Regions from separate parts of the Streptomyces sp. NPDC034670 genome, predicted to be linked through region 3. Evidence: riboswitches for the same ligand, from Rfam matches in the RefSeq annotation. Region 3 holds a riboswitch; each other region holds the start of a gene.
What was found. Region 3 has a riboswitch for cyclic di-AMP ahead of ACZ56B_RS32215 (M23 family metallopeptidase). Riboswitches for the same ligand answer to the same signal wherever they lie in the genome.

Region 1: it holds a riboswitch for cyclic di-AMP, as region 3 does, so the genes downstream of both, ACZ56B_RS11110 (C40 family peptidase) here and ACZ56B_RS32215 (M23 family metallopeptidase) in region 3, are expected to answer to the same signal.
Region 2: it holds a riboswitch for cyclic di-AMP, as region 3 does, so the genes downstream of both, ACZ56B_RS15550 (transglycosylase family protein) here and ACZ56B_RS32215 (M23 family metallopeptidase) in region 3, are expected to answer to the same signal.

Annotation. Positions count from the first base shown of each region.
Region 1 covers NZ_JBVITR010000011.1:79,686-83,833, forward strand. Annotated here, with positions in the region: gene ACZ56B_RS11090 (8-amino-7-oxononanoate synthase) at 1-236, shown strand, start outside; gene ACZ56B_RS11095 (DUF397 domain-containing protein) at 363-587, opposite strand; gene ACZ56B_RS11100 (helix-turn-helix domain-containing protein) at 597-1,457, opposite strand; gene ACZ56B_RS11105 (ATP-binding protein) at 1,669-2,145, shown strand; gene ACZ56B_RS11110 (C40 family peptidase) at 2,595-3,068, opposite strand; cyclic di-AMP (ydaO/yuaA leader) riboswitch at 3,072-3,259, opposite strand; gene ACZ56B_RS11115 (hypothetical protein) at 3,610-3,915, opposite strand; gene ACZ56B_RS11120 (ATP-dependent Clp protease proteolytic subunit) at 3,923-4,148, opposite strand, start outside.
Region 2 covers NZ_JBVITR010000019.1:24,356-28,503, reverse strand. Annotated here, with positions in the region: gene eno (phosphopyruvate hydratase) at 1-1,279, opposite strand, end outside; gene ACZ56B_RS15550 (transglycosylase family protein) at 1,540-2,304, opposite strand; cyclic di-AMP (ydaO/yuaA leader) riboswitch at 2,309-2,477, opposite strand; gene ACZ56B_RS15545 (transglycosylase family protein) at 2,684-3,637, opposite strand; gene ACZ56B_RS15540 (cytochrome P450 family protein) at 3,852-4,148, opposite strand, start outside.
Region 3 covers NZ_JBVITR010000100.1:2,143-6,290, reverse strand. Annotated here, with positions in the region: gene ACZ56B_RS32235 (aspartate aminotransferase family protein) at 1-127, shown strand, start outside; gene ACZ56B_RS32230 (helix-turn-helix domain-containing protein) at 199-822, shown strand; gene ACZ56B_RS32225 (DUF6126 family protein) at 819-947, shown strand; gene ACZ56B_RS32220 (tyrosine-protein phosphatase) at 960-1,757, opposite strand; cyclic di-AMP (ydaO/yuaA leader) riboswitch at 2,486-2,642, shown strand; gene ACZ56B_RS32215 (M23 family metallopeptidase) at 2,647-3,621, shown strand; gene ACZ56B_RS32210 (SGNH/GDSL hydrolase family protein) at 3,758-4,148, shown strand, end outside.

The sequences.
Region 1 (4,148 bases), on a different contig from region 3:
CCGCGGGCCTGGAGGCGGTCCGGCCGCACGCCGCGGTCGTCTCCGTGCGCGCTCCCTCCCCGGAGCAGGCCGTGCGGTGGGCGGCCGACTGCCGGGCGGCCGGTCTGTCCGTGGGCTGCTTCCGTCCTCCTTCCGTGCCCGACGGCATCTCACGGCTCAGACTGACCGCCCGCGCGGACCTGTCCGGGGCGGAGATCGAACGCGCTGTACGGGTGATCGGCGCAACGCGGCCATGAGTCGGCGTGGCACGGCCGTGCGTCGCCCGGTGGGAGGGTGATCGGTCGGATCGCCGGTCGGCCGGGTGACGAGTCGGGTCGGCCGGATCGGCCGGGTTCCGTCCGGTCCGGCCGGCCGTCCGGCGGTCAGCGGACGGCGGTCACGAACTCCGTCCAACTCCCGGGGGAGAAGAGCAGCACGGGCCCGGCCGGGGTCTTGGAGTCGCGCACGGCGAGCAGTCCGGCCCGGGGGCCGGAGGCCGGCCGGGCCGTCTCGACGCAGTTGTTCGCGCCCGTGCTGTAGCTGCTGCGCAGCCACCGCACACCGTGCAGGTCGGGAGCGGAGCGGGGGGTCCGAGGCGGTGCGGTCATCGTGCCTCCTTACGCGCCGGTGGCGGCACCGGCGATGAAGTCCAACGAGTCCTCGGGGGAAAGGGCGTGGATCGAAAGGGCCTCGAAGGCCTCCGAGTAGGCCCGGAGGTCTTCTTTCCGCTCCAGATGGAAGCTACTCGTCAAGTGGTCGAGAACCACCACGTCAAGATCAGAAGTGCGCGAAAATGAGAAAATAACGAAAGGGCCGGTGACGCCGATGTGTGCCCCCGCGGCGAACGGCAGGACCTGCAGCCGCACTTGGGGCAGCCGGGCCGCCTCGACCAGCTGCTCCAGCTGACGGGCCATCACATCGGGGCCCCCGACCTCCCGGCGCAGCACCGCCTCGTCCAGGACCGCGCTCAACTCCAGCGGGGGGTCCGCCCGCAGCACGTCCTGCCGGGCCAGACGCACCTCCACCAGGGCGTCCAGCCGCTCCTCCGAGGCACCCTCCAGCGCGGCCCGGGTCACCGCCCGCGCGTACTCCGGCGTCTGCAGCAGTCCGGGGACCACCGTGGTCTCCAGGGTGCGCATCGCGCTCGCCTGGGACTCCAGGCTGATGAAGTCCCGGTAGGTCGGCGGCAGTACGCCGCGGTAGGCGTGCCACCAGTGGTGCCGGCCGTCGCCGTCGCCGGAGCCCGAGAGCACCAGCAGCAGTTCCCGCAGCTGCGGATCGGTCACGCCGTAGGCGTCGAGCAGTAACCGGACGTCGGCCGGTTTCGCTCCGCTCGTGCCGGTCTCGATCCGGCTCACCTTCGACTGGTGCCAGCCCACCAGCCGGGCCGCCTCGCCGCTGGTGAACCCCGCCGAAGTGCGCAGCGTGCGCAGTTCGGCACCCAGTTTCCGGCGGCGCACCGCGGGACCGTGCTGCATGGACTCTCCCTACTCCTCCCGGGCCGCCCGGATACGGTCTTCCGTCGCAGGGTTCACCGCTTCGGGCGACAGATATATGCATATCTCGGTGGATCGCCGTCCCGCGCCGTGCGGTGATGGCACTCTGGCGGCGAAGCACCAGTGCGGGACCGTACTCGAACCATCCGCTCCGTGTCGGACTGCGGTCCCGTGGGAAAGGGACGACATCGCCATGGCAGACCACCTGGAAGCATCCATCACTCTGCCGAGCGATCCCGCCTCGGTCCGCGCCGCCCGCGCCCATGTGGTGGACGTGCTGGCGGAGTGGGGCATGCCCGCGGACGCGGACGTGTCCGACACCGTCCGGCTGATCGTCTCCGAACTCGCCACCAACGCCGTGCAGCACACCCTGGGGCAGTCGCCCACCTTCACCGTGGACATGGTCCTCCGGCGCGACGGGCGGCTGCACGTCGGTGTCACCGACAGCCACCCGCGTCTCCCCAGGCGACTGCCCGCCGCCGTCCAGCAGGACAACGGCCGCGGACTGGTCATCATCCGCTGTCTGACCGCGGAATGCGGGGGGAGGCTCAGGATCCGTCCCACGCGTGAGGGGGGCAAGACCGTCTCCGTCGAACTGCCGTGGGCCCTGCCCGCCGCCGCGGAACCCGCCGCGGAACCGGCCACGGCGGCGGGCCGGCAGGAGCCGTAGGGGCCGTCACGGCGCGGGGACGGCGGGCGGTGCGCCGGCGCGCCCGGACGGTCGGGGCCGCTTCGGCCGGGAAGCGGTCCCGCACGACGTGCGGCTCGGTGCCCTGCCGGAACGGCGAACGGTGCGGCGCGGCGGGCGCGGTGAGCGGCGCGGCGGCGAACACGGCCGGCAGCGGGGTGGTGGCGCGGGCGGCGGGTCGAAGCGCGGCGGGCGCGTCGAAGCGCGGGTGGGGGCGAGCGGCAGCGGGAGGCCAAGAGGGTGGGCGCGCCTGTCCGGGTGACCCGCGGTTCCCGGAACGGTCCGGCGAAGCGCGGCCGGTCCGTTGCCGCGGACTCCCGGTTCCGTGCGGTACGGGGGCGGTGCCGGCCGTACCGCGACGGACGACGGGCCGGGCCGTGTCACGCCCGGCGGGGGCGGCGGCGCGTCGGGGACGCCGCCGCCCCCGCGGGTCAGTTGACCCGGCCGTACGAGACGCTGCTGGTCCAGATCTTCTGCAGGCGCACCACGTCCCCGGTCTTCGGGGCGTGCCAGATCTTGCCGCCGCCGGCGTAGATGCCGACGTGGTAGACGCTGCGGCCCGAGTGGAAGAACACCAGGTCCCCGGCCTTGCGGTTCTTGGCGGAGATGTGGCGCGTCTTGTTGTACTGCTGGGCGGCGGTGCGCGGCAGTTGCTTGCCCGCCTTCTTGAACGCGTACAGGGTGAGCCCGGAGCAGTCGAACCGGTACGGTCCGGTGGCGCCCCACCGGTACGGCGATCCCTTCTTGGAAGCGGCGATGTTCAGAGCCTTGGTGGCCGTGGTCGCGGCTGCCGCCTCCGAGGCGGCACCCGGGACCACGATCGAGCCGCCCACGGCGGCCAGGGTGAGGGCCGAGGCCGTGCCGGCCCGGGCCATGAGAGACGGGACACGATTGAGCGCGGTCATGCGCAACCCTTCGTCAGCCGCCTGTGAAGGATGACCTGTCGGATTCGGGCTGGCGAAGTTGCCCGGCCGCACGAGTGCGGCTTCACCCCAAGGGCTGCTCGGAACAGGTGTTCCGGCGACCCGTCGTGCTCGGGTCCTCCACTCCTGCCGATCCACTCCTTGTCGACCGGTCATCCGGGCGGCGGCAGGACTCGGCGTCCGCCCGGATCGCCCCGCCGCGGCGGCGGGGTCTTGTCGTCAGTCACGGATCTTGTCCCACGGCAGGCCCGAAGTCCCAACGGGACAGGGGATTTGTGTTGTTACTCACCACTCACCCGTTCGGGTGGACACCCTCCTGTTCGGATTGCTGTCAAGGGTGCCGAAGGGCCCCGGACCAGCGTCGGAGCGCCCCATTCCGCCCGTCGGGCGCGCGTGTTGCGCAACTTCGGCGGCCCGGGAACAGCAGGTTCATCTCCGCCGGATGGGGGTACGCCGTTTGGTCCGTTCCGGCCCCGGTCCGGACGCGCCGCCGCCGGGGACGGCCGTCCGGACCGGTCCGGGGTCAACTGCCGGGGGACCGCGGCAGGGTGAGCCGGGCCGTGCGCCGTTCGCCGTCCAGGACCCGCAGTGCCCGGGCCAGCGTGGCGGAGTGCAGTTCGGTCTCGCCGCGCCGGTGCATCACGGTCAGCGCGTCGCGCAGCGCGACGGCCCTGCCGACCAGTGCCTGTGCGGCGCGCAGCCCGCGGTAGGTGTCACCGTCCGAGGCGGGGTTGATGCGGCCGAGCAGGTCGACGACCTCGAGGTAACGGTCGATCAGCTCGGCCTCCGCCCGGGTCAGGGCGGGCAGCGGGGGGAGTTCCGGCAGCACCGGGGGCTCACCTCGCTCCGGCGGCGGGGTGGGAGCCCTCGCGGTCGGACACGATCCGGTCCGCCAGGCCGTGGTCCACCGCCGCCCGTGCGTCGAGGACCGTGTCCCGCTCGATGTCCGACCGGACCTGCTCCGGGGTGCGGCCGGTGTACCGGACGAGCATGTCCTCCATCCGGGACCGGACGCGGGCCAGTTCCCCCGCCTGGACCGCGAGGTCGCTCGCCCGGCCCTCC
Region 2 (4,148 bases), on a different contig from region 3:
CGGGGCGGAACCGCGGGAAGGCGCTGCGGCCGGCGTACACCGCGGCGTCGTCGAGGATCTCCTCGATGCGCAGCAGCTGGTTGTACTTGGCGACGCGCTCGGAGCGGGCCGGGGCGCCGGTCTTGATCTGGCCGCAGTTGGTGGCGACGGCCAGGTCGGCGATGGTGACGTCCTCGGTCTCGCCGGAGCGGTGGGACATCATGCACTTGAAGCCGTTGCGCTGGGCCAGCTCGACGGCGTCCAGGGTCTCGGTCAGCGAGCCGATCTGGTTGACCTTGACCAGCAGGGCGTTGCCGGCGCCCTCCTCGATGCCGCGGGCCAGGCGCTCGGGGTTGGTGACGAACAGGTCGTCACCGACGAGCTGGACCTTGTCGCCGAGCTTGGCGGTGATGGTCTTCCAGCCCTCCCAGTCGTCCTCGAACAGCGGGTCCTCGATGGAGACGAGCGGGTACGCCTCGACGAGCTCGGCGTAGTACTCGGTCATCTCGGCGGCCGTGCGCTCCTTGCCCTCGAAGACGTAGGAGCCGTCCTTGTAGAACTCGGAGGCGGCGACGTCGAGGGCGAGGGCGATCTGCTCGCCGGGGGTGTAGCCGGCCTCCTTGATCGCCTCGAGGATGAGGTCGAGGGCCTCGCGGTTGGAGCCGAGGTTCGGGGCGAAGCCGCCCTCGTCGCCGAGACCGGTGGCCAGGCCCTTGCCCTTCAGGACCTTCTTGAGGGTGTGGTAGACCTCGGTGCCCCAGCGCAGGGCCTCGGAGAAGGTCTCCGCGCCGATCGGGGCGATCATGAACTCCTGGATGTCCACGTTGGAGTCGGCGTGCGAGCCGCCGTTCAGGATGTTCATCATCGGCACCGGCAGCAGGTGCGCGTTCGGGCCGCCCAGGTAGCGGAAGAGCGGCAGGTCGGAGGCCTCGGAGGCGGCGTGGGCGACGGCGAGCGAGACGCCGAGGATGGCGTTGGCGCCGAGCGAGCCCTTGTTGTCGGTGGCGTCCAGGTCGAACATCGCCTGGTCGATCAGGCGCTGCTCGGTGGCGTCGTAGCCGACCAGCTCCGGGCCGATCTGCTCGATGACGGCCAGGACGGCCTTCTCGACGCCCTTGCCGAGGTAACGGCCCGCATCGCCGTCACGGAGTTCGATGGCCTCGAAGGCGCCGGTGGAGGCGCCGGACGGGACGGCGGCACGACCCGTGCTGCCGTCGTCGAGGCCGACCTCGACCTCGACCGTGGGGTTGCCTCGGGAGTCCAGGATTTCCCGGGCTACGACGACGTCGATGGACGGCACGAGCATCTCCTTCATGGGTGTGACGCGAGTGGGCAGGGCCGCGGTGGCTCTGCGAGACCGAGCCTAACCGGCTCCGGGCGATCGGCATCCGGTCGCCCGTCCCGCGGACGGAACCGAGCTTAGATTGTTTCCTGACGGAACAAAGCACGTTCCGGCAACGGGGAGGAAACCGTGACCTCGCGGGCCCGTGAAAAACCCCGCCCCGGCGCGTGCGGGGGACACGCGCCGGGGCGGGGAGGAGGGGCCAAAGGCCGCCGCCCTTACTTCAGGTGCAGCTGCTGGCCCGGGTAGATGAGGTCGGCGTCCTCGACGACGTCGTCGTTGAGCTCGAACAGCTTGGCCCAGCCGCCCTTGACGTCGTGCTCCTCGGCGATCGAGCTGAGGGTGTCGCCCTTGACGACCTTGTACTCGCCGTCGCCCTTCTTGACCTTCTCGCCGGTCGGGGTGGTGACGGTCTTCTTCGCCGACTGGCGCTCGGCGGAGCGGGAGGCCTTCCGCTCGGTCTCCCGGGTCTCGGTGGAGCCGGCGCCCTGGTTCTGAGCCTGGCCCTGGCCCTGGCTCTGGCTCCGGTTCTGGCTCTGCCCCTGGTTCTGGCTCTGGCTCTGCGCGGAGCCGCCGCCCTGGGACTGGGTGGAGCCGCCACCGTTGTAGGAGGCGTTCGACAGGCCCTTGCCGCAGACCGGCCAGGCGCCCTTGCCCTGGCCCGCGAGGACCTTCTCGGCGATCTCGATCTGCTGGGCCTTGGTGGCCTGGTCGGCGGTGGCGGCGTACTTGGTGCCGCCGTAGCCGGCCCAGGTGGAGGCGGAGAACTGCAGGCCGCCGTAGTAGCCGTTGCCGGTGTTGATGGACCAGTTGCCGCCGGACTCGCACTGGGCGACGGCCTCCCACTCGGAGGCGGTGGCGGCGGAGGCGTTGCCGGCCGCCATCAGCGGGGCGGCGACGGCGGCGCCGGTGACGCCGGCGACGGCGATGGCGCGGGTGGCCTTGGACGGACGACGGTGCTTGCCCTTGCCGGAAAACAGCATGGATGGATCCCCTCACCGACGCCTACGAGGTGAGCTGTCGGGTTCGGGCCGGTTGAGTTGCCCGGCCGCGTCCCTCGCGGGACGCGGCTTCACCCCGAGCCGGATCCGGTGTCAACCTCCGGGTCCGGCGCCTACCTTGGTTCCCCCGCTCCTGCCTGCGGCGCATGAGTGCGACGACTGTTCCCGTGCTGCCGCTGGCAGGATTCGGCGTGGCGGCAGTCGGGGCCCGCGGTGGCGAGCGATCACGACCGTAGACACGGGATCAACGGAATGACAAAGACGATCAGGACTTCTGAGATCTATCTCTCATCATCTTTAACTCGGACATTCAGCCCGAACCGCGACACCAACTACCGCCGCACATCCACTCTTTCGGACGTCACCCCTCATCCGGTCCGACCCCGACCTCAAGCTCCTGACCGGGCAGGATGAGGTTCGGGTCGGCACCGACGGCCTGCTCGTTCTTCGCGTAGAGGGCGCGCCATCCGCCCTCGAGCTCGAGGGAGTCGGCGATGGACCAGAGGCTGTCGCCGGAACGCACGGTGTACGAGCCGTCGGCGGCGTCGCGGGGGGCGTCGGCTCCGCGCGAGGCGTGCCGGCCGGACGCCTCGGCCGTGCGCTCCCCGCCCGCGGCCTCCTCGGCGCCGATGCCGCGGTGACGGCCGGTGCCGGCGCCCTCGGTGAACTCCGAAGAACCCTCGGACTGTCCTGACTTGTCCGACTCGTCACTCTTCGGGGTGCCCGAAGCGGAGGGGGTCCGGCCGGGCTCGCCCGACACGCCGGCCGCGCCCCCCGCGCCCGCCGCGGGGCCGGACGACGGCGGGGCGGAAGCGGACGGCTCACCGGCGTCCGGCGATGCGGACGGGTCCGCGGGAGCGGACGGGGACGGCGACGCGGGCGTAGAGGCGCCCGGTCCGGAGTCCTCCGTCCCGCCCGCGCCGGTGCCGGCCGGGGCGGAGCCCTGCTCCAGACCCGCCGTCAGCCCGCAGGTGCGCCAGGCGCCGACCCCCCGGTCGGCGAGGATTCTCTCGGCCACGGCTATCTGCTGGCCGCGACTGGCCTGGTCGGCGCTCGGCGCGTACGCGAGCCCGCCGTACGCCTCCCAGTCGTCCTGCGTCAGCTGCAGGCCGCCGTAGTAGCCGTTGCCGGTGTTCTGGCTCCAGGAGCCACCGCTCTCGCACTCCGCGACCCGGTCCCAGGTGGCACCGTCGGCCGCGCTGGCGCTGCCGGCGCCGAGGAGCGGGATCGCGATGGCGGAGCCGGTCACTCCGGCCGCGACGAGGAGTGCCGGAGCCTGGCGGGGGCGACGGTGCCGACCGTTCCCGGAAAGCATGCGGAGACCTTTCACAAGACAGCAGTTACCGGCGCGGCGGACGGAGTCGGGACGCCACGCTTGATGGGTGAACGTATCCGCAGACGATCACTTGTCACAAGTTCATGCCGCACAGATCACGTGAAGATTACGGAGATGAACGTGTGTCATGTTTGCGCTGGTCCGCCCCCGGGGAGCGCGGAACCGCCGCGGGGCGGCGCCCCGGGTCCCCGGGTCAGGCCCCCGGCGGGGTGAACTCCACCGGCAGGGTGCGCAGTCCGCGCATGATGAGCCCGCCGCGCCAGCGCAGCTCGGCGGGGTCCACCGCGAGCCGGAGGTCGGGCAGGCGGGTCAGCAGGGCGGCGAGCGCGGTCTGGCCCTCCAGACGGGCCAGCGGCGCGCCGAGGCAGTAGTGGATGCCGTGGCCGTACCCCAGGTGCTGGTTGTCGCGCCGGCCGAGGTCGAGCACGTCCGGGTCGGCGAACCGCTCGGGGTCCCGGTCCGCGGCGGCCAGGACGACGAGGACCGGGTC
Region 3 (4,148 bases):
CATCGGCGAGCGGGAGGTGGACCGGTTCGTGGACGCCTTCACCGCGGTGATGGACGACGCGCACGACGGCGGCCTGGTGTGGGAGTTCGGCAGGACGCTGGTGAAGCAGGCGCTCGCCCACCGCTGACCGCGCCGACGGGGCTTGCCTCTGAGGCAAGAAATTTGCCCCAGGGGTAAATCACCGGCTGAATGGAGGGCATGAGCCCCTCCGAGACGGAGCCGCCGGCCGGGCAGGCCGACGCGCTCCCCGCGGTCGCGCCGCAGTTGCGCGCCCTGCGGCGGCGGGCCTCCCTGACCCTGGAGGCCGCCGCCCGCGACGCGGGTCTGTCGCCCGCCCACCTCTCCCGGCTGGAGACCGGACAGCGTCAGCCCTCGCTGCCGATGCTGCTCTCCCTCGCCCGCACGTACGGTACGACGGTCTCCGAACTGCTCGGTGAGGCGGCCCCCGGCCGGGACGCCGTGGTGCGCGCCGCGGACATGGAGCCCACGGCCGCGGGCGGCTGGACGTACTGGCAGGCCGGCGCCCCCGGGCGCGGCATGCAGGCCCTGCGGGTCCGCGTGCCGCACGGCTCCCAGGGCGACATGGTGCGCGTCCACCCCGGTGAGGAGTGGCTGTACGTCCTCAGGGGGCGGCTGCGGCTGCGCCTCGGGGACAGTCTGCACCGGCTCGCCCCGGGCGACAGCGCGCACTTCGACTCGCTGACCCCGCACCGCATCGCCGCCGCCGACCCCGACGGGGTCGAGCTCCTGTTCGTCCACACCCTGCTGCAGAGTCCCACGGCCACCCTGTGCCTGGGCCCGACCCACGGAGAAGCGCCATGAACGGCAAGAAGCTGGAGGAGAAGTTCCCCCGTGCCCTGTGGGTGAGGCTGTTCGTCTACGTCGTGGTGTGCCACGGCCTCGGGGCCTTCCTCTACCTGCTGTTCAAGGTCGGCGCGCAGCAGTAGCGGGCGCCGGACTCAGTCGAGCAGGCGCGTCCGCAGCCGCTCCCGGACCTCGGGAGTGAGTCCGAGCGCCGTCTCGAGGTAGGGGTCCACGCCGCCCCAGGTCTCCTCGACGGTCTCCAGCGCGGCCGACAGGTACTCCGCGCGCGCGTCGAACAGCGGGCTGAGCAGCTCCATGACCTCGGGGGAGTAGGCCGAGGCGGAGCTGCCGCTGCGGTGCACCTTGTAGCGGCGGTGCGTGGCGTTGGACTTCAGGTAGTCGTCGAAGATCGCGTCGCGCTCGACGCCCAGCGCGAGCAGCGTCACCGCCACCGACAGGCCCGCCCGGTCCTTGCCCGCCGCGCAGTGCATCAGCACGGGGACGCTGTCCTCGGCGAGCGCGTGCAGCACCCGGGAGTGCTCGGCGGTGCGCTGCCTGATGGTCGCGCGGTAGGAGGCGATCATCCGGTCCGCTCCCTTGCCGTCCGCGAGGATCGAGCGCAGCTGGTCCAGGTCGCCGTCGCGCACCATCCTCCAGAACTCCGCGCCGTCGGCCGGGTCGCTCAGCGGCAGGTTCACGTTGCGCACACCCGGCAGCTCGACGTCCGGCCCCTCCAGCTTCTGGTCGGCCGCGTTGCGGAAGTCGAAGATCGTGTGCAGTCCCAGGGAGGACAGGAAGACGGCGTCCTCCGCGGTCGCGTGGGCGAGGTGGCCGCTGCGGAACAGCACCCCGTGCCGCACCCGCCGGCCGTCCACGGTCGGCAGTCCCCCCACGTCGCGGAAGTTGCGCACGCCGGTCAGCTCGGGCTCGGTCGACGGGATGTGCTGCGTCACGTAGGGCTCCTCCCACTCCCCGCCGGCGGGGCTCGCCGACGGGCGTCCCCCGACGATACGACACGGATGCCCGGGGCAATGAGCCGTCCACGGGCGGGACCGGTGGCCCCGGTGGCCTCGGCGACGCGGGTGTCCGGTCGCGCCGGTCCGCGTCCGTGCGCGCGGGGGAACGGGAAGCGGGGGAAGGAGGACCGGGCCGGGGGTTCGGGACGACGGTCGTGCCCGCGTGCCTCCGGGGCCGGCGCCGCGGGGGCCCGCGCTCCGGCTGCGGGGTCTCGACGCGCCGTCCGTGCGCGAATGCCGCGAAACCGGCGAAACGTGCCGGTTGTCGTGTCGTTGTGCCCCGGTTCGCCCGCCGGTCCGCGCGGCGGTGCGGACGTCGTGGCGCTCCGGTCGCGACGCCCTCAATGAGGGTATTGAAGAGTTATGTCCGATTAATTCGGTTCGAGGTAACGTGCCCCGGTAGAAGGTGAGATGGGGCAGGGTGCGTGAGCATCGTCATACCGGTGACACCGGGTTACCGTGACGCCCGCACAATTCGGCGGAGCGGCAGGGCAGTTCGGTGGGGCATCGGAGTCCCGGGTGACGCTCGGTGACCTCTTTCGTGCCGATGGATCACGGAAGAAGGGGTTCGGGGTGAACCTCGCGCTTGTCCCCTCGCGTCGCGGTCGCTTACGTTCGCCACCGATCCGGACGGACGCCTAATCCTGCCGCCGCCCGGAGCCCGCACACTCTTACCCGTGTACGGCAGGAGCGGGGGACCCACAGGCAACACCGCCTGTTCCGGTCTCCGGAACAGGCTCGGGGTGAAGCCGCGTCACCGCGCGGCCGGGCACTCTCCCGCCCGAACCCGACAGCTCACCTCGTAGGCGCCGGAGAGGAATTCGTCATGCCCGCGAAGGGTAAGCACCGCCGTACCAAGACCCAGCGTCTCACCCGTTCCATCGCCGTCGCCGGAACCGGTGGCGCCGCGCTCGCCCTGCCGCTCCTCGGCGCCACCGGCGCGCACGCCGCCACGCCGCAGGCGGCCCCCGAGAAGGCCGTCCAGTCCCTCCCCGCCACCGGCCAGCAGCAGGCCGCCGCGGAGAAGAACGGCGAGACCCGCACGTACACCGTGAAGGCCGGCGACTACCTCGCCAAGATCGCCGAGAAGGAGGCCGTCGACGGCGGCTGGAAGAAGCTCTACGCGGACAACCGCGAGGCCGTCGGTGACGACCCCTCACTCATCCACCCCGGCCTGAAGCTCTCGCTCGACGGCAAGGCCGCCGCCGGCGCGCCGGAGAAGTCCTCGGCGCCGCAGACGTCCGCCTCCTCCGGCGCGTCGAAGCCGTCGAAGTCCTCGTCGGCCGGGAAGTCCGCCGAGTCCACCCGGCCCTCGCAGGCCACCCGGTCCGCGAAGCCCGCCGCCGGGGCCGCCTCCTCGGACGCCGCGTCCGGCAACCAGGCCGCCAGCGCCTCCGGTTACAGCTCCCCGGTGCCCGGCAACGGCGTCGGCACCGGCTACAGGGTGTCCGGCAGCATGTGGTCCAGCGGCTACCACACCGGCATCGACTTCAGCGTGCCGACCGGCACCTCCCTGAAGGCCGTCGGCGCCGGCACGGTCGTCTCCGCGGGCTGGGCCGGTGCGTACGGCAACCAGGTCGTCATCAAGCTCGCCGACGGCCACTACGCCCAGTACGCCCACCTGTCCTCGCTGTCCGTCTCGGCCGGCCAGGCCGTGAGCGCCGGCCAGCAGGTCGGCCTCTCCGGCTCGACCGGCAACTCGACCGGTCCGCACCTGCACTTCGAGATCCGCACCTCGCCGAACTACGGCTCGGACGTGGACCCGGTCTCGTACCTCCGCTCGAAGGGCGTCTCCCTCTGACCCCCGCGGAACGCGCCGGCCGTCCGGAGTGGCTCATCTCACCGACCGTCAACCCCTTCCTACGGTCGCGTAGGTCACATTGCACGGTGAATCATGTGCTCTCGTGGCAGACGATTCGAAGAGTGACAGCAGAGCAGTGATCGGGTCGTACGTGGCGGTGGGGGACAGCTTCACCGAGGGCGTCGGCGACCCCGGCCCCGACGGGGCGTTCGTCGGCTGGGCCGACCGGTTCGCCGTGCTCCTCGCCGACCGCAGGCCCGAAGGCGACTTCCAGTACACGAACCTCGCGGTGCGCGGAAAGCTGCTGGATCAGATCATGGCGGACCAAGTGCCCCGGGCCGTCGAACTCGCCCCCGACCTGGTCTCCTTCTGTGCGGGCGGCAACGACATCCTCCGCCCGGGCACCGACCCGGACGAGGTGGCCGAGCGCTTCGAGCGGGCGGTCGCCGCGCTCACGGCGGTGTCCGGCACGGTCATGGTGACGACCGGGTTCGACACCCGCGGCGTGCCCCTGCTCAAGCACCTGC